2 linked regions of the Collimonas fungivorans genome follow. The protein of the gene in region 2 interacts with the protein of the main gene of each other region in a pairwise test. Links are inferred from orthologs where the notes say so. Each region holds a gene or a part of one and is shown on either strand. Other genes may lie near its edges. The genes, in order: ruvC and ruvA.

Evidence for each region.
Region 1: the proteins of ruvA (region 2) and ruvC interact in binary tests that used the Escherichia coli proteins (3 or more experiments, as listed by UniProt). The link is inferred for Collimonas fungivorans from one-to-one orthologs.

What each region holds. Positions count from the first base shown.
Region 1 is NZ_CP013232.1:5,052,677-5,062,137, forward strand. The notes cover bases 1-2,975. They hold ruvC (crossover junction endodeoxyribonuclease RuvC), read right to left. Parts: upstream 1,772-2,975; coding sequence 1,229-1,771; downstream 1-1,228. Other genes in these bases: rsmH (16S rRNA (cytosine(1402)-N(4))-methyltransferase RsmH), read right to left, coding at 1-296; mraZ (division/cell wall cluster transcriptional repressor MraZ), read right to left, coding at 307-735; purH (bifunctional phosphoribosylaminoimidazolecarboxamide formyltransferase/IMP cyclohydrolase), read right to left, coding at 1,833-2,975. In the rest of the region: more of purH, read right to left, coding at 2,976-3,398; CFter6_RS22130 (Fis family transcriptional regulator), read right to left, coding at 3,537-3,770; tRNA dihydrouridine synthase DusB, read right to left, coding at 3,888-4,904; CFter6_RS22140 (GGDEF domain-containing protein), read right to left, coding at 4,990-6,120; CFter6_RS22145 (histidine phosphatase family protein), read right to left, coding at 6,296-6,955; CFter6_RS22150 (YbhB/YbcL family Raf kinase inhibitor-like protein), read right to left, coding at 6,978-7,613; dtd (D-aminoacyl-tRNA deacylase), read right to left, coding at 7,662-8,120; tyrS (tyrosine--tRNA ligase), read right to left, coding at 8,117-9,388.
Region 2 is NZ_CP013232.1:1,041,604-1,051,861, reverse strand. Bases 2,902-5,669 are described here. They hold ruvA (Holliday junction branch migration protein RuvA), read right to left. Parts: upstream 4,691-5,669; coding sequence 4,112-4,690; downstream 2,902-4,111. Other genes in these bases: ruvB (Holliday junction branch migration DNA helicase RuvB), read right to left, coding at 2,961-4,019; CFter6_RS04535 (YaiI/YqxD family protein), read right to left, coding at 2,902-2,917. In the rest of the region: CFter6_RS04555 (valine--tRNA ligase), read left to right, coding at 1-705; CFter6_RS04550 (DUF2147 domain-containing protein), read left to right, coding at 773-1,234; CFter6_RS04545 (2-keto-4-pentenoate hydratase), read right to left, coding at 1,337-2,179; more of CFter6_RS04535, read right to left, coding at 2,465-2,901. UniProt on the Escherichia coli protein: The RuvA-RuvB-RuvC complex processes Holliday junction (HJ) DNA during genetic recombination and DNA repair.

The sequences.
Region 1 (9,461 bases), 4.0 Mb from region 2 along the record:
TGAATGCCTCTTTCCTGCAATGCCTGCGCCATCGTCGCAAAGCTGTCGTGCACGATCTCGAAACGTGGGTCGGCTATCTCGGCCGCGGTCGCGATAGCCTGCGGATCCTTGTCGAAAGCGATCAGGCGGCCGCGCGGCCCCAGGCTCTGCAAGATCTTGCGGCTATGGCCGCCACGCCCGAAAGTGCCGTCGACATAAATGCCGTCCGCACGCGCGCCGATAATCGCCAACGCACTGACAGCCTCATCCAATAACACGGTGCGGTGCTGGAACTCGGGCACCACTGGTTCACTCATGGCCGGCCCGTCAGAACGAAAAATTACTTAACACTTCGGGCATGCCAGCCGCAACTGCTTGCGACTCGCTCTCGGCCAGCTTGGCCGCATCCCAAATCTCGAAATGGCTTCCCATGCCCAGCAACATCACCTCGCGCGTCAGGCCGACGGCCGAACGCAACTCAGGCGCCACCAGGATCCGGCCAGCCGAATCCAGCTCGACGTCGGAGGCATTGCCCAGGAAAATCCGCTGCCAGGCGCGCGCCGACATCGGCCAGGCTGCGATCTGTTCGCGGTGGCTTTCCCAGGTCGGGCGCGGAAACAGCAACAGGCAGCCATGCGGGTGCTTGGTCAGCGTCAAACGCCCCTCGCACTGGACGGTGAGCGCGTCACGATGCTTGGACGGCACTGCCATCCGTCCTTTCGCATCGAGATTTAATGCTGACGCACCCTGAAACACCGCACACGCTCCTTAAATTGATCTTGAAAAGTTCTCTGCCGGCACGTAAAAACGTCCTGCAAATGCCCCACAAAAAAACACTTTTCCACACTTCCACCCACTTTAGAGGATGCACTATTCTAGGTCAAGCCATTTAGCTGCCGGCAATTGCAAAATATTCGAGTAAAGTCAATGACTTAGCGCGGGTATCTAACAATGGGGCGAGGATGTTCTTACATTGAATTACTAAATAAATGAAGGACTTAGCGCTGTATGTAAATGTCAGCTCTTAGATATACACATGTGTTTGCCACGATTCTGCTGAAACAAAGGTTCACAATTGAATGAGCCTTCCTACATGCAAAATGAGACAAATCACAGATAAAGCGGGGAGTAGGCGGCTTGATAGCGCGGGATGAACTTCTGCAGATCACGGAACATGATTAATTCCTGCTGCAACGACAGAAACCAGCTTTGAACATTGCACCACAATCGGGAACAGAGCGGAAGCACCTCAACCCACCAGCCGGCCGCCGCGCACCCGCAAGCCCTTCTTCGCCAAGCCTGGCGCCAGCGCACTCAAGTGCGCCAGTGCATCGCCGCTGTGAGCATGGCAGATCGCTACGGCCAGCGCATCGGCGGCATCGGTGCCCGGCAGGCCGGGCAACTGCAGCAGCCGCTGCACCATATCCTGCACCTGCTGCTTTTGCGCCTTGCCATGGCCGGCGACCGCCTGTTTGATCTGCAAGGCGGTATATTCAGCCACCGGCAAATCCGCGCTGACCAAAGCGCAAATCGCTGCACCACGGGCTTGCCCGAGCAACAGCGTCGATTGTGGATTGACGTTGACGAAGACTTTTTCGATCGCCGAGCAATCCGGCGCATAGGTGCGGATGACTTCCGAAACGCTGGCCAGGATCACCTTCAGGCGCTGCGGCAGATCGGCGTCCGGAGTCTTGATGGTGCCCGACGCGATATAGCTGAGCTTGTTGCCCTGCTTGTCGATGACGCCAAAACCGGTGGTCCGCAGACCGGGGTCGATACCGAGGATTTTCATATAACCAGACGATGACCGAAGCGCTTCGCCGTGGCAAGCACGAAGCGCCGGTCGCTGCTACTTAGTGACGGAAGTGACGGGTGCCGGTGAGCAGCATGACCACGCCATGTTCGTCGGCGGCATCGATCACTTCCTGGTCGCGCATCGAACCGCCAGGCTGCACCACGCAAGTAGCGCCGGCGTCGACCACCACATCCAGGCCGTCGCGGAATGGAAAAAACGCATCAGAAGCCACCGCCGAACCGACCAGCGACAAACCCGCATTCTGCGCCTTGATCGAAGCGATGCGGGCGGAATCGACCCGGCTCATCTGGCCGGCGCCGACGCCCAGCGTCATGCCGTTGCCGCAAAACACGATGGCGTTCGACTTGACGAACTTGGCGACGCGCCAGGCAAACATCAGGTCCTGCAGCTGCTGCTGGGTCGGCTGCTTCTTGCTCACTACCTTCAGTTCGCTCAGGGCGACGTTGCGCGCATCCGGCGATTGCACCAGCAAACCGCCGCCGACGCGTTTGAAATCGTGCAAGTTGATGTTGTGCGCCAGCGGGATTTCCAGCAAACGCACGTTCTGCTTGGCAGCAAAAACCTGCTTGGCCTGCTCAGTAAAGGAAGGTGCGATGATGACTTCGACGAACTGCTTGGCCACCGCTTCGGCGGCATTGCCGTCCAGCTCCTGGTTGAAGGCGATAATGCCGCCGAAGGCCGAAGTCGGGTCGGTCTGCAGCGCCTTGCTATAGGCTTCCAGCGGATTGTTGCCGATCGCGACGCCGCAAGGATTGGCGTGCTTGATGATGACGCAGGCGGTTTCGTTGAAAGTCTTGACGCATTCCCACGCCGCATCGGCATCGGCGATATTGTTGTAAGACAGTTCCTTGCCTTGCAGCTGCTTGTAATTAGCCAGCGCGCCTTCGACATGGCGGGTATCGCGGTAAAACGCCGCCGACTGGTGCGGGTTTTCGCCGTAACGCATTTCCTGCACTTTTTCGAAATGCAGGTTCAGCGTCTCCGGATAGGCGCTGCGCGTAGCGTGCTGCTTGTCTTCGCCCAGCGAAGTGAAATAATTGGTGATCGCGCCATCGTACTGGGCGGTATGGGCAAACACCTTCTTCGCCAGCGTAAACTTGGTGCCGTAGCCGACTTCACCGTCATGCGCCTTCAGCTCGCCCAGCACGCCGGCGTAATCGCTGGGGTCGCACAGCACGATCACATCCTTGTGGTTCTTGGCTGACGAGCGCAGCATGGCCGGGCCGCCGATGTCGATATTCTCGATCGCGTCCTCCAGCGAGCACTGCTCCTTGGCGATGGTCTGCTGGAACGGATAGAGGTTGACCACCACCATATCGATCAGCGGGATCTGGTGCTGCGCCAGGGCCGCGACATGCTCTGGAAAATCGCGGCGCGCCAGGATGCCGCCGTGCACTTTCGGATGCAGGGTCTTGACGCGGCCGTCGAGCATTTCCGGGAAACCGGTGTAATCCGCCACTTCGGTGACCTTGATGCCGTTATCGGCCAGCAACTTGGCGGTGCCGCCCGTCGACAGAATATTCACGCCCAGCGCCGACAACTCTTTTGCGAAATCAAGTATCCCGGTTTTGTCGGATACGGAAATGAGGGCTTGTTTAATCATGATGAAAACTCTGGAAGGGAAGGAAAACGGATAAATACATCACTGGCGGATACTCGGCGGGAAGCGCCCCATCCTTTGGCGAGGATGGCAGCTTGCTGTCAGTTTCAGGCTTGGCGCCGCTGATCCCTGGACTGCCTGCTACAAAAGACCGTGCTGCTGCAATTTCTTGCGCAGGGTGTTGCGATTGATTCCCAGCATTTCTGCCGCATGCGACTGATTGCCTTCGGCGCGCGCGATCACGGCTTCCAGCACCGGTTTTTCGACCGTGGAAATCACCATGTCATACACATTCGACGGCGGCTGTTCGCCCAGGTCCTTGAAATATTTTTCAAGGCTTTGCTTCACCACGTCTTGGATACTTTCTTTGCTCATTCTTTTTTACTGTTCTTTTTTTAGGATTCAGGCAATTTCATCGGCGTTGGCTCAACGGCATCATGCCTGATGCCCGCCTGCCGGGAAATTCCTGGTTCTGTTTCTTGTTGATCTGATTCAGGCCGCCAGCATCTGCTCGGCCACACCGTATTGTAACCGCTCCCCAAACGCAAACTGCGATTCGAAGAAGCTATTTACTGCGGCCAGCTGCTGGCCGCAGTCTTCCAGCAGGTTCATGCGTTGCCGGAATGCCTCGCCGCCAGGTAAATCGCGCACATACCAGCCGATATGCTTGCGGGCGGTGCGCACCCCCAGGTAATCGCCATAAAATCCATAATGCGCACGCAAGTGTTCATCCATCAGCTGTTGCACTTCCGTCACCAGCGGCGCCGGCAAATATTCCCCGGTGCGCAGATAGTGTTCGATCTCGCGGAAAATCCATGGCCGGCCCTGCGCTGCGCGTCCCACCATGATGGCGTCGGCCTTGGTGTACTCCAGCACTTGCCTTGCTTTTTCCGGCGTCGTGATGTCGCCGTTGGCCACCACCGGGATCGCGACTGCGGCCTTGACCGCGGCGATGGTCTGGTATTCGGCATCGCCGCTGTAGCCGTCAGCGCGTGTGCGGCCATGCAAGGTCAGCATGGCGATGCCGCTGGCCTGCGCCAGCCGCGCGATATTCAGGGCGTTCTTGTTGAGGCGGTCCCAGCCGGTGCGGAATTTCAACGTGACCGGCACGTCGACCGCGTTCACCACCGTTGCCAGGATCTTCGCCACCAGTTGCTCATCTTGCAACAAAGCGGAACCGCACCAGCTGTTGCATACTTTCTTGACCGGACATCCCATGTTGATGTCGATGATTTGCGCACCGTGATCGACATTGTATTTTGCGCACTCCGCCAGCATCAGCGGATCGGCGCCGGCGATCTGCACCGCCCGCGGCTCCATCTCGCCATCGTGGTTGATGCGGCGCGAGGTCTTCTCGGTCTGCCACAGGCGCGGATTGGAAGCCGCCATTTCCGACACCGCATAGCCGGCGCCCAGCTCTTTGCAGAGCTGCCGGAACGGTCTGTCCGTAACGCCCGCCATGGGCGCTACAAAGACGTTGTTACGCAGGAAATAAGGGCCAATATTCACGACGGCGTCACTGACTCGGGATGGAATCACAAGGGGAAAGGCGTCATTTTATCCCGATTGCCAAGGCAAGCGGGGTTTTGCACAATCAAAGTTCGTCTTCGGCCAAGGTGCTGGAGCTGCGCAGATGCTGGGTAGCGTAGTGGATCAGCTCATCCAGGCCGCGGCCGTCGGCGCCGTAAGTGGCCACTCCTATCGACAACGCGAGCCGGATCGACCAGTTTTCGATGTTCACCGGATGGTGCTTGAAATGGCCGAGGAAAGTCTCGGCCAGGTTATCGGCATCGACCGTGTCGGTAGCCGGCAACACATACAGGAATTCGGTGGCGTTCCAGCGCCCGCCGCTGTCGCTCTTGCGCAGCTGGGCGCCGGTATCCTTGGCGAACGCCGCCAGGATATTGTCGGCCACCGCCCAGCCGTACAGGTCGTTGATCTTGTGGAAGTCGTCCAGCTGGCAGTAGAGGATGGACAATGGCGACTCGTCGATGACGGTGGCCGCCACCGCTTCTTCATAGACGTGCACGATACGGCGCCGCGTCAGCAAGCCGGTCAGCGAATCAAGCTGCGCCTGGCGCGTGAGCAGGTGCGACAGGTTGGACTGTTTCCAGATCACTTCGCAGACATGGCCGAAAGCCTGGAACGAGGCAAACCCGGTTTCCGAAAAATAATCCTCGCTGTCGGCATAAAACACCATCATGCCGTGCATGCGGGCTTTTTCGGAACGCAGCGGTATGGCCAGCGCAGCCTTGGCCGAGCAACGCTCGGGGTGCGCTTGCCAAGGGGTAAACAAGGCATGGAAATCGCTGTCGTGGCCAGCCTCCCAATCGGCGACCTGGGCAAACGGCGCGACGTAGTCGAAACAATCCTTGGCCAGCTGCCAGTTCTCCGACTCGCCCAGCGCCTTGCCGACAATCGCCGCCGGCTTGATGGTTGCTTCCGAATCGTCCTGGCAGAAACCGACCCACACCAGCCGGATATGCGGACTGGCCGGCAGGATCATCTGGCACAGGCGCTTGACGCTTTCACGTCCGCTATAGGCCTGGGGCAGGGTCTGCAACAGCTGGTGCAATACGCCGACCAGCGCCAGCTGCTCATCGTTCAGCGCCGGCGCGGTGACGGCGGGCGCACTCTGTTTCCCCGCGGCCGCATCGACCACATCAGCCAACGGCACAGGGTCAGCGGCACGCTGCGCCCAGGAGGGAAAGAGATTAAGTTTCATGCTGGCAGTCCCGCTGTTGTTTTAATTCTTGTTAGCAAGATTAGCACAAGCACGCTGCTTTTATCGCAACTGTTTTTGCAACAGCTTATACAGATTTATAGCGATTCCCGGCACTTGCCGCGAAAGCCCAACATAAGCGGAAAACCGCCGGCGGCATCAATGTTGCAAACGGCGCTTATTGGTCGATTTCATCCAGCGACAAGGCGTCCAGGTGCGCCACGTCGGCCCAGCCGTCCATCCGCAATGGCTGCGGCCATTCCGGGTTCCAGCTCAGGCGGTTGATGCTGGCATTGAAAATATTACAACTGCGCGCCTGTTCCAGCGGCTGCTTGTGGGCAAAACGGTAAATGCAGTCGAGTACGCCGCCATGGGTCACAACCGCAATCCGGCGCAGATCGCCCGGCGCCAGCAAAGCCGACAAGGCCGCCACCACCCGCGCGTAGAATTCGCGCATGGTTTCCGCCACGTGCTGGCCGGCCGGATAACGGACATCGACAGCGCGCGCCATCAGCGCCGCATAAGCATCAGGAAAACGTTCGGCTGCTTCCGGATAACGCAAGCCTTCCAGCGCGCCGTAGCAACGCTCCCGCAATCCGGCTTCGAGGCGCAGTGCCATGCCGCGTGTCTCAGCCAAAGGCGCGGCGGTCTGTTGCGCACGCTGCAAGTCGCTGCAGAAAACGGCGTCCAGGGCGAGGCCGTCCAGGCTGCGCGCCAGTGCCAGCGCTTGGCGCCGGCCGGCCGGATTGAGCGGGATATCCAGGTGGCCTTGCAGGCGGCGCTCCAGGTTCCAGTCGGTTTCGCCGTGGCGTATCAGCAGGATTTCGGTAGTTGGCATGGGTTTTCTGCAGGGCTGACGCTCACAAAGCGGGATTCAGGGTGTACAGGCTGACGATCGAGGTCTCGGCCAGGATGTGTCCGCGCATGGCGGCCAGCGCTTGCTGCCCGGTGAATTTGCCGTCTACCGGCAAGCGCGCGATGTCCAGCGCGTACACGGTGAAAACATAGCGGTGCACGGTCTCGTCGTTCCACGGCGGGCATGGGCCGTCGTAGCCGAAATAATCGCCGGCCATCGCGGCATCACCGGCAAACCAGCCGGTATAGTCGTTCAGGCCGTGACGCGCGCCTGGGATCGGGCTGCCGTAGATTTCCGGACCTGGCTTGCCGCGCGACGTGACGCGGTCGCTGAAGGTTCCGGCTTCAATCGACGTCGCATGCGGCGGCAGGTCGACCAGCACCCAGTGGAAAAAATCGACGCGCGGCAGCTCGGCCGGCACCGTCTTGCCTTCCTGGTTGACGTCGTCGCCGCGCGACGGCACATCGGGATCGCAGCAGATCAGCGCCAGCGACTTGGTACCGGCCGGCGGTTCGCCCCAGCCCAGGTGCGGGTTGTGGTTGGCGGACAAGGTGACATGGGTCTCGGGATGCACTACCGCGAAAGCAAATTCGCCAGGAATATATGCACCGTCGTTGAAAGAGTGGCTCCAGAGGTTCACGGTAAGCTCCTGTCTGTCGTAAAGTTGTCAGGCTACAGCAAAAGCGGATTACGCTTTAGCGGCCGACGGTTTTACCTGCAGCCAGAAGGTCACCGGACCGTCATTCGTCAAAGACACTTTCATGTCGGCGCCAAAACGGCCGGTCGCAACCTGCTTGTGCCTACTTGCGGCCTGGCTGGCGAAATAGTCGAACAGGCGGCGTCCCTCTTCCGGCGCCGCCGCCGGCGTGAACGAAGGCCGGGTGCCGGACTGGGTATCCGCCGCCAGCGTAAATTGCGGCACCAGCAGCAGGCCGCCGCCGATGTCGCTCAGGCTGCGGTTCATCTTGCCGGCATCGTCGGCGAACACGCGATAGGCCAGCAACTTGGCCAACAGAGCGTCCGCTTCTTTTTCACGATCGCCGCGCTCGGCGCACAGCAGCACCATCAGGCCGCCATCGATGGCGCCGATAGTCAGGCCGTCGACCACCACGCTGGCGTGGCTGACTCGCTGCAGCAGGCCGATCATGCCGTCAAGGTCACCCGGGCGAACTTGCGCTTGCCGACCTGTATCACGAAGGTGGCGGCGTCGACTTTCAAACCCTTGTCGCTGACCACGGCGCCGTCGATCCGCACGCCGCCCTGCTCCACCATGCGCAGCGCTTCCGAGGTCGACGGACAAAGATTGGCTTGTTTCAGCAGTTGGCCGATGCCCAGCGGCGCGCCGCTCAGCGTCAGTTCAGGAATGTCGTCCGGGATGCCGCCCTTGGCGCGGTTGTTGAAATCGCCCAAGGCGTCTTCCGCCGCTTGCTGGCTGTGGAAGCGCGCCACGATTTCCTGCGCCAGCGCAACCTTGATGTCGCGCGGATTCTGGCCGCCGTCGACTTGCGCCTTGTAGCCGGCGATCTGCGCCAGCGACTTGAACGACAGCAGCTCGTAGTAACGCCACATCATGACGTCGGAAATGCTCATGATCTTGGCGAACATGGTGTTGGCCGGTTCGGTGATGCCGATGTAGTTGCCCTTGGACTTGGACATCTTTTCGACGCCGTCCAGGCCTTCCAGCAGCGGCATGGTGAGGATGCACTGCGGCTCCTGGCCGTAATCCTTCTGCAGCTCGCGGCCGACCAGCAGGTTGAATTTCTGGTCGGTGCCGCCCAACTCCAGGTCGGATTCCAGCGCCACCGAATCGTAGCCCTGCATCAGCGGGTACAGCAGCTCGTGCACCGAGATCGGGGTGCCGGCCTTGTAACGCTTGGTGAAATCCTCGCGCTCCAGGATCCGCGCCACCGTGTATTTTGCCGACAGCTGGATCATGCCGCGCGCGCCCAGCTTGTCCGACCATTCCGAGTTGTAGCGGATTTCCGTGCGCGCCGGGTCCAGCACCAGGCTGGCCTGGGCAAAATAGGTCTTGGCGTTTTCTTCGATCTGTTCGCGCGTCAGCGGCGGCCGCGTCACGTTGCGTCCCGACGGATCGCCGATCATCGAGGTAAAGTCGCCGATCAGGAAAATCACGTTATGGCCGAGATCCTGCAGCTGCCGCATCTTGTTCAGCACCACCGTATGGCCGAGGTGCAGGTCGGGCGCGGTCGGGTCCAGGCCCAGCTTGATGCGCAGGGGTTTGCCGCTTTGCTCGGAACGCTGCAGCTTGCGCGCAAAGTCGCTCTCGATCAGCAGTTCGTCGACGCCGCGCTTGGTGATCGCCAGCGCCTCCTGGGTCCGGTCCGACAGGACCAGGGGGGTGTTTTCAACAGCAGCGGCTGCCTTCGGTGATGCGTTTTGGGAATCGTGAGCCATATAGGGAATAAAAATCCAGCGAAAATGAAATCTGAAAAGCTGCGCTTGTGCCTGCGCGAAACGAAATCACGGA
Region 2 (10,258 bases):
GAAGTGGCCAAGGTGCAGATCCAGCAAGGCAGCGAAGCGCAGCAGCGCGCTACCCGCCGCACCTTGCTGCGCGTACTGGAAGTCGTATTGCGCCTGGCGCATCCGGTCATCCCGTTCGTCACCGAAGCCTTATGGCAAAGCGTGGCGCCGCTGACCGGCAAGGCGCTCGATCCGGCCGGCGACTCCATCATGCGCCAGCCTTATCCTGAAGCGAACCTGGAAAAGATCGATGACAGCGCGGAAGCCTGGATGACCCAGCTGAAGTCGCTGACCGACGCCTGCCGCAACCTGCGCGGCGAAATGCAGTTGTCGCCGGCAGTACGGGTGCCGCTGATCATCGCCGGCGCGGCGGACCAGCAAGCGACCTTGCTGTCGTTTGCACCGTACCTGCAGGCCTTGGCGAAATTGTCAGAGGTGCAAGTAGTAGAGACTCTACCCGAATCCCCTGCGCCGGTCTCCATAGTGGGCGATGCTAAGCTGCTGCTCAAGGTAGAAATTGATGTTGCAGCTGAACGGGAACGTTTGGGCAAGGAAATCACTCGTATTGAAGGTGAGATGGCGAAAGCCGAGACCCAGCTAGGCAATGAAAGCTTTGTCGCAAGAGCACCGGCACAGGTGGTTGCGCAGATGCGGGAGCGCCTGGTCAGTTTTTCGAGTACCCTTGAGAAACTTCGCGAACAGTTTGCAAAATTAAAAGTATCTTGATTTCTTAATAATATGATTGTCCCGGCCCGCAGCAATGCAGCCGGTGCGACAGAAACAGGAGACAAACATGAAGAAACTTTTGACGCATCTTTTGACGACCGCAATCGCCAGCACCGCCTTGCTGGCTTTCGGCGCCTTCGCGCAGGACACCAGCTCGGCAGTCGGCCTCTGGAAGAATATCGATGACCATACCGGCAAGCCCAAGGCACTGATCCGCATCAGCGAAGCCAATGGCGAACTGCACGGCAAGATCGAAAAACTGCTGCGCGATCCTAGCCAGGACCAGAATCCGAAATGCGTGAAATGCCAGGGCGAGCTGAAAGACCAGCCTATCCTCGGCATGACCATCATCAACGGCATGAAAAAGGATGGCAACGAGTACAACGGCGGCACCATTCTTGATCCGGACAACGGCAAGGTCTACAAGAGCAAGATGGCACTGATCGACGACGGCAAAAAACTGAACGTACGCGGCTATATCGGCGTACCGATGCTTGGCCGCACCCAGACCTGGGTACGCGAAGAGTAAGTGCTTCGCCAGACTAGCACGCTGCTCCCAAAAAAATGCCGTTCAAGCGATTCGCTGAACGGCATTTTTATTTGCCTGGCGCCACACCCTGCATCAGATGGATTACACGAAGGATACCGTCAAGCCTGGCAGCGCGATGCCTGAAAATGCGGTGACCCAAGTCTGTCCCGCCTGCACCGGATAAGCATCGGTCCAGGTGCCGGTAGTGATGATTTCGCCGGCCTGCAAAGGCGTGAACTGCGATTGCGCATTCAGCACCTGGTGCAAGTGCCACAAGGCGTGCACCGGACTATCCAGCACGTCGCTGCCGAAACCGGCGCCGCACAGGGTCACCGAATCTTCGGTGCAGCACGACAGCGAAACGCTGGCGTTGGCCAGCATGCTGGCGAGATTGCGGCGGGTTGCCGTCGACAGCATATGCGGCTCGCCGACGATCAGCGTGCCGTGCAGGCCGAACGCAGCGATCGCATCGACCACTTCGAACTTCCAGTCCGGGAATGGACACACCACGATTTCGAAGGCGTGCGCCATCCATTCGATGCAGTCGGCGATTTCCTCCAGGTCCGCATCCGGCGCCGGCGTCCGTCCCAGGCTGAACACTACTTCCGGTTCGATGCGCGGCTGCAGGGCCCCTTCCAGGCTCTGGATGCCGCGGTTATCTTCAGCGTAGCGCACGGTACTGTCGAATACGTGCGCCCAGATCGGCGCATTGATAGTTTCGGTGATGCCGTATTTCGGCCAGATGGTGCGGTTGCTGAAGCCGACCTTGCGGCCGACCGGGGTATCGCCCTGGCCGATGCTGGCGTCCAGGATGCGCTTGCCGATATCGTATCCATCCATCGGCGAGAGAGCGTCGGCGGCCGACAACAGCGGCATCAATTTGGCACGCGCCCGCGCATCCAGAAGCTGGTTGGCGTAACGGTTAGCTTTGGTAGACATAAGCATGGTTGACTTGCACACTATTAGTGAAGGCTATCGTATTGTCTGTGACGTTCAATTTTTACACAAGCGCAGAAACATTGACATTTCGACACCTGGATTGCGGGACGACACCGGGCCCGCGGTCCTGCCTTGATTAGAGCCTATTCACGATCTTACTGCGCACCCGTGATCTGGCACTAATCGGTGCTCGAAATCCTCATGTACTGAAGTACACTCCGGTTTCTCCGCGCCGTTTAGTACCAGCTGACGGGCGCTCGCTACAGATCGTGAACAGGCTCTTAGAAACATTCATCGATTCCGCGACTTCTGCAAAAACCGGTCAAGCTGTGCTGCGAACAGATGGCGGTCGCTCTGGCTGAATGCCGCCGGACCGCCGGTTTCTACGCCGCTGCCGCGCAGTTCATCCATGAAATTGCGCATCGTCAGGTGCTGCTGGATGTTGTCCTCGGTATAAAATTCGCCGCGCGGATTCAAGGCGTTGCCGCCCTTTTCAAGCACATCGGCTGCCAGCGGGATATCGGCGGTAATCACCAGGTCGCCCGCTTGCAGCAATCGAACAATTTCGCGATCGGCGACGTCGAAACCGGACGCCACCTGGACCGCCTTGATGAACCGCGAAGGCGGCACCCTTAACAACCTGTTGGCTACCAGGGTCACCACGATATGCAGCCGGTCGGCGACCCGAAACAGAATTTCCTTGATGACGCCGGGACATGCATCGGCGTCGACCCAGATTTGCATTGCCGCCGGCTGTCCGCTTGCTGCATCAGTATCTGTGGGCGGATTAATTTTGCCCCCATAACTCGCCGTTCGGTCCGGTGCGGGGCGCCGCCACGCCAAAATGGCTGTATGCCAGCGGAGTTGCAATACGGCCGCGCGGCGTGCGCTGCAGGTATCCCTGCTGGATCAGGTACGGCTCAAGCACATCTTCGATCGTGTCGCGTTCTTCGCCGATGGCGGCGGCAAGGTTGTCGAGGCCGACCGGGCCGCCGCCGAACTTGAACAGCACCGCTTCCAGCAGCTTCCTGTCCATGACGTCGAAACCGACCGGATCGACATCCAGCATCACCAGCGCCGCATCCGCCATCGGCTTGGTGATTTCACCGTTGCCTTTGACTTCGGCGTAGTCGCGCACCCGACGCAGCAGGCGGTTGGCGATGCGCGGCGTGCCGCGGCTGCGCTTGGCGATTTCAAAAGCGCCGTCGTCCATGATCGGCGCGCCCAGCAAGGAGGCGCTGCGCGTAACGATCTTGCTCAATTGCTGCGGCGTATAAAACTCCAGGCGGGCGACAATGCCGAAGCGGTCGCGCAGCGGATTGGTCAGCATCCCCGCGCGCGTGGTCGCGCCTACCAGGGTGAACGGCTGCAGGTCCAGGCGCACCGAGCGTGCTGCCGGGCCTTCGCCGATCATGATATCGATCTGATAATCTTCCAGCGCCGGATACAGGATTTCTTCCACCACCGGCGACAAGCGATGGATTTCATCGATGAACAGCACGTCATTGGCTTCGAGATTGGTCAGCAGCGCAGCCAGGTCGCCGGCGCGTTCCAGCACCGGCCCCGAAGTCTGGCGCAGGTTGACGCCCATTTCGCGCGCAATGATATGCGCCAGCGTGGTCTTGCCCAGGCCCGGGGGACCGAACAGCAAAGTGTGGTCCAAAGCTTCACGCCGCTGCCTGGCGGCGGTAATGAATATCTGCAACTGGTCGCGTATCTTTTCCTGGCCGACGTACTCGTCCAGCTGCTTCGGCCGCAGCGCCCGCTCGATCGCCTCTTCATTCGGCGAAGCGGGCGTGGCAGCGATAATGCGTTGTTCGGCGAAATCGTCGGTTTGGATACTCATGGTCGGATTGTAGCCAGACTGTAGCGATTAGATATAAAAAAAGACATCTACACCATCAATAAAGCAATAATGATCAGCTTTAGCCTGTCCGATTACAACTTGGACAGGGCTTTCAGTGCCAATTTGATACCATCCGACACGCTGGTGTCAGCCGGCAGCTGCTTGAGCGCCAGCATCGCTTCCTTGTCGGAATAACCAAGCGCAATCAGGGCATTCAAGATATCGCCGCTGGCGTCGCTGGCATGATGGCTGCCGACCGGTCCCAGGTCGGCTCCCAGTTTGCCTTTCAATTCGAGCAACAGGCGTTCGGCGGTTTTCTTGCCGATGCCCGGCACCTTGGTCAGACGGCCGGCTTCCTGCATGGTGATTGCCTGCGCCAGATCCTGCACCGACATGCCAGACAAAATGGACAAGGCAGTACGGGCGCCGACGCCGCTGATCTTGATCAGCTGCTTGAAAACATTCCGTTCTTCAGCTGTGCCGAAACCATACAGCACATGTGCATCTTCCCGTATCGCCAGGTGGGTGAGCAAGGCGACCTTCTCACCCAGTCCCGGCAAATTGTAGAAAGTGCTCATCGGCACACCGACTTCATAGCCGACGCCGTTGCAGTCAATCAGCAATTGGGGAGGATTTTTTTCGAGCAGAATCCCGGAAAGACGACCTATCATCGCAGTTGGCCTTTATGTGAATCAATGAATCATACAGGACAACTGGTTAAAAACACAGTGGTTTTGTTAGCGGAAAGATGAAATTGCCGGAAATTATCGGCTGCGCAAACCAAAACCCCAAAGCAAAAACCCTCTGCAGATGAATGCAGAGGGTTTTTTAATAAAAGCCTGACGATGACCTACTTTCACACTGGTTGCAGCACTATCATCGGCGCAAAGTCGTTTCACGGTCCTGTTCGGGATGGGAAGGGGTGGTACCAACTCGCTATGGTCATCAGGCATAACTTGTATCGTTTTTGTTCTCCGATTGGAGCAACAAAGAACGCAATTTAGAAGAAGTAGTTTTTTATACCGAACTCACTAGGGTGAGTGAGTCCGGTTGGGTATGAGTGTCCAAACGATTCTTTCGAATCTTGGCAAACAAATAAGCTCATCATATAACCTGCTAAGGTTATAGGGACAAGCCTCACGGGCAATTAGTATCAGTTAGCTTAACGTATTACTACGCTTCCACACCTGACCTATCAACGTCCTGGTCTCGAACGACCCTTTAGGGGAATCTAGTTCCCGGGAAATATCATCTTAAGGCAAGTTTCCCGCTTAGATGCTTTCAGCGGTTATCTCTTCCGAACTTAGCTACCCGGCAATGCCACTGGCGTGACAACCGGTACACCAGAGGTTCGTCCACTCCGGTCCTCTCGTACTAGGAGCAGCCCCCTTCAAATTTCCAACGCCCACGGCAGATAGGGACCAAACTGTCTCACGACGTTTTAAACCCAGCTCACGTACCACTTTAAATGGCGAACAGCCATACCCTTGGGACCGGCTACAGCCCCAGGATGTGATGAGCCGACATCGAGGTGCCAAACTCCCCCGTCGATATGAACTCTTGGGAGGAATCAGCCTGTTATCCCCAGAGTACCTTTTATCCGTTGAGCGATGGCCCTTCCATACAGAACCACCGGATCACTATGTCCTACTTTCGTACCTGCTCGACTTGTCAGTCTCGCAGTTAAGCACGCTTATGCCATTGCACTATTAGCACGATGTCCGACCGTACCTAGCGTACCTTCGAACTCCTCCGTTACACTTTGGGAGGAGACCGCCCCAGTCAAACTGCCTACCATGCACTGTCCCCGATCCGGATAACGGACCAAGGTTAGAACCTCAAACAAACCAGGGTGGTATTTCAAGGTTGGCTCCACGAGAACTAGCGTCCCCGCTTCAAAGCCTCCCACCTATCCTACACAGATTGGTTCAAAGTCCAATGCAAAGCTACAGTAAAGGTTCATGGGGTCTTTCCGTCTAGCCGCGGGTAGATTGCATCATCACAAACATTTCAACTTCGCTGAGTCTCGGGAGGAGACAGTGTGGCCATCGTTACGCCATTCGTGCAGGTCGGAACTTACCCGACAAGGAATTTCGCTACCTTAGGACCGTTATAGTTACGGCCGCCGTTTACTGGGACTTCAATCAAGAGCTTGCACCCCATCATTTAATCTTCCAGCACCGGGCAGGCGTCACACCCTATACGTCCACTTTCGTGTTTGCAGAGTGCTGTGTTTTTATTAAACAGTCGCAGCCACCTTTTTATTGCAGCCCTTTCGTCCTTCTGGCGCAGGCCAGTCAAACTACATGGGCGTACCTTATCCCGAAGTTACGGTACAAATTTGCCGAGTTCCTTCTCCCGAGTTCTCTCAAGCGCCTTAGAATACTCATCTCGCCCACCTGTGTCGGTTTGCGGTACGGTCTCGTGTGACTGAAGCTTAGAGGCTTTTCTTGGAACCACTTCCGATTGCTTCACCAATAAATTGGCTCGTCCCATACCCTTGAATTACGCTGCCGGATTTGCCTAACAGCCTTCTCTGATATAGGAACCGGGACTTCCAACACCCGGACAACCTTCCGCGATCCGTCCCCCCATCGCATCACACGACGGTGCAGGAATATTAACCTGCTTCCCATCAGCTACGCATCTCTGCCTCGCCTTAGGGGCCGACTCACCCTGCTCCGATGAACGTTGAACAGGAAACCTTGGGCTTACGGCGTGGGGGCTTTTCACCCCCATTATCGCTACTCATGTCAGCATTCGCACTTCTGATACCTCCAGCATCCTTTACAAGACACCTTCGCAGGCTTACAGAACGCTCTCCTACCATATCAATAAATTGATATCCGCAGCTTCGGTGACTGGCTTAGCCCCGTTACATCTTCCGCGCAGGACGACTCGATCAGTGAGCTATTACGCTTTCTTTAAAGGATGGCTGCTTCTAAGCCAACCTCCTGACTGTTTTAGCCTTCCCACTTCGTTTGCCACTTAGCCAATCTTTGGGACCTTAGCTGGCGGTCTGGGTTGTTTCCCTCTTGACGTCGGACGTTAGCACCCGGCGTCTGTCTCCCAAGCTCGCACTCATCGGTATTCGGAGTTTGCAATGGTTTGGTAAGTCTCGATGACCCCCTAGCCATAACAGTGCTCTACCCCCGATGGTGATACTTGAGGCACTACCTAAATAGTTTTCGGAGAGAACCAGCTATTTCCAAGTTTGTTTAGCCTTTCACCCCTACCCACAGCTCATCCCCTAATTTTTCAACATTAGTGGGTTCGGACCTCCAGTGCGTGTTACCGCACCTTCATCCTGGCCATGAGTAGATCACTTGGTTTCGGGTCTACACCCAGCGACTGAACGCCCTATTCGGACTCGATTTCTCTACGCCTTCCCTATACGGTTAAGCTTGCCACTGAATGTAAGTCGCTGACCCATTATACAAAAGGTACGCAGTCACGGAACAAGTCCGCTCCTACTGTTTGTATGCACACGGTTTCAGGATCTATTTCACTCCCCTTCCGGGGTTCTTTTCGCCTTTCCCTCACGGTACTGGTTCACTATCGGTCGATATCGAGTATTTAGCCTTGGAGGATGGTCCCCCCATGTTCAGACAGGATTACACGTGTCCCGCCCTACTTGTTGCAAGCTTAGTTCCACAATGATCATTTCGTATAAGGGGCTATCACCCTCTATGGCCGACGTTTCCAAGTCGTTCTACTATGTCCACTGCTAAAACTTGCGGCTGTTCCCATTTCGCTCGCCACTACTTTGGGAATCTCGGTTGATTTCTTTTCCTGCAGCTACTTAGATGTTTCAGTTCGCCGCGTTCGCTTTGCATACCTATGTATTCAGTATGCAATGACCACTAGGGCCGGGTTTCCCCATTCGGAAATCTGCGGATCAAAGCTTGTTTGCTAGCTCCCGCAGCTTATCGCAAGCTACTACGTCCTTCATCGCCTGATATCGCCAAGGCATCCACCATGTGCACTTATTCACTTGTCCCTATAACTTTAGCCTCTGAGTGCGTTCACACCCAAAAAGCGGTTATAGAGGTATTTCTATGAGTTTAGCGTTTGCCGTATCCAAAGTGTTTTCGCATGTCCATGCAGCTTGCGCCCATGGACTCTTTTGAGAACTCTTTACATACTTTTTGATTTGATACAATCATACCCATCCACAACAATGTCTTGTCATGGACGAATCTTTACTACTTCTTCTAAATTGTTAAAGAACAGTTATTGCTTTTGATCTTAAAAAGACCAAACCTAAATCCCAGTGCCTATCCTTCGCACCGACTTAGGTTTGATATTTCACGATTCTCACCAAGGAAACTTGGTGGAGGTTGACGGGATCGAACCGACGACCCCCTGCTTGCAAAGCAGGTGCTCTCCCAGCTGAGCTAAACCCCCGGAAATCTTTGGTGGGTCTGGTTGGGCTCGAACCAACGACCCCCGCGTTATCAACACGGTGCTCTAACCAACTGAGCTACAGACCCGCTTGGATCAGTACGAGCCTACCATCAACTATCGCGTATCTCTACGCAACAGCCTTTGACCGATACCTGTTCTTCTTAACTAACAGACGATAAGTGTGGACGCTTAACTTTCATGCAAACTCTAGAAAGGAGGTGATCCAGCCGCACCTTCCGATACGGCTACCTTGTTACGACTTCACCCCAGTCACGAATCCTACCGTGGTAAGCGCCCTCCTTACGGTTAGGCTACCTACTTCTGGTAAAACCCGCTCCCATGGTGTGACGGGCGGTGTGTACAAGACCCGGGAACGTATTCACCGCGACATGCTGATCCGCGATTACTAGCGATTCCAACTTCATGTAGTCGAGTTGCAGACTACAATCCGGACTACGATACACTTTCTGGGATTAGCTCCCCCTCGCGGGTTGGCGGCCCTCTGTATGTACCATTGTATGACGTGTGAAGCCCTACCCATAAGGGCCATGAGGACTTGACGTCATCCCCACCTTCCTCCGGTTTGTCACCGGCAGTCTCATTAGAGTGCCCTTTCGTAGCAACTAATGACAAGGGTTGCGCTCGTTGCGGGACTTAACCCAACATCTCACGACACGAGCTGACGACAGCCATGCAGCACCTGTGTTACAGCTTTCTTTCGAACACTCCCAAATCTCTTCGGGATTCTGTACATGTCAAGGGTAGGTAAGGTTTTTCGCGTTGCATCGAATTAATCCACATCATCCACCGCTTGTGCGGGTCCCCGTCAATTCCTTTGAGTTTTAATCTTGCGACCGTACTCCCCAGGCGGTCTACTTCACGCGTTAGCTGCGTTACCAAGTCAATTAAGACCCGACAACTAGTAGACATCGTTTAGGGCGTGGACTACCAGGGTATCTAATCCTGTTTGCTCCCCACGCTTTCGTGCATGAGCGTCAGTGTTATCCCAGGGGGCTGCCTTCGCCATCGGTATTCCTCCACATCTCTACGCATTTCACTGCTACACGTGGAATTCTACCCCCCTCTGACACACTCTAGCCTTGCAGTCACAAATGCCATTCCCAGGTTAAGCCCGGGGATTTCACACCTGTCTTACAAAACCGCCTGCGCACGCTTTACGCCCAGTAATTCCGATTAACGCTTGCACCCTACGTATTACCGCGGCTGCTGGCACGTAGTTAGCCGGTGCTTATTCTTCAGGTACCGTCATTAGGGGACCGTATTAGGATCCCCCGTTTCTTCCCTGACAAAAGAGCTTTACAACCCGAAGGCCTTCTTCACTCACGCGGCATTGCTGGATCAGGGTTGCCCCCATTGTCCAAAATTCCCCACTGCTGCCTCCCGTAGGAGTCTGGGCCGTGTCTCAGTCCCAGTGTGGCTGGTCGTCCTCTCAGACCAGCTACTGATCGATGCCTTGGTGAGCCTTTACCTCACCAACTAGCTAATCAGATATCGGCCGCTCTATGAGCATGAGGTCTTGCGAGCCCCCACTTTCATCCGTAGATCGTATGCGGTATTAGCTAGTCTTTCGACTAGTTATCCCCCACTCAAAGGTACGTTCCGATATATTACTCACCCGTTCGCCACTCGTCAGCGGAGCAAGCTCCCTGTTACCGTTCGACTTGCATGTGTAAGGCATGCCGCCAGCGTTCAATCTGAGCCAGGATCAAACTCTTCAGTTCAATCTCTGTTTTGTGGCATTGCTGCCTAGCATCTCTGCTATCGCTCACTCAAAATACTGACAGGCCACTTTCTTTCAAAAGCGCCTATTT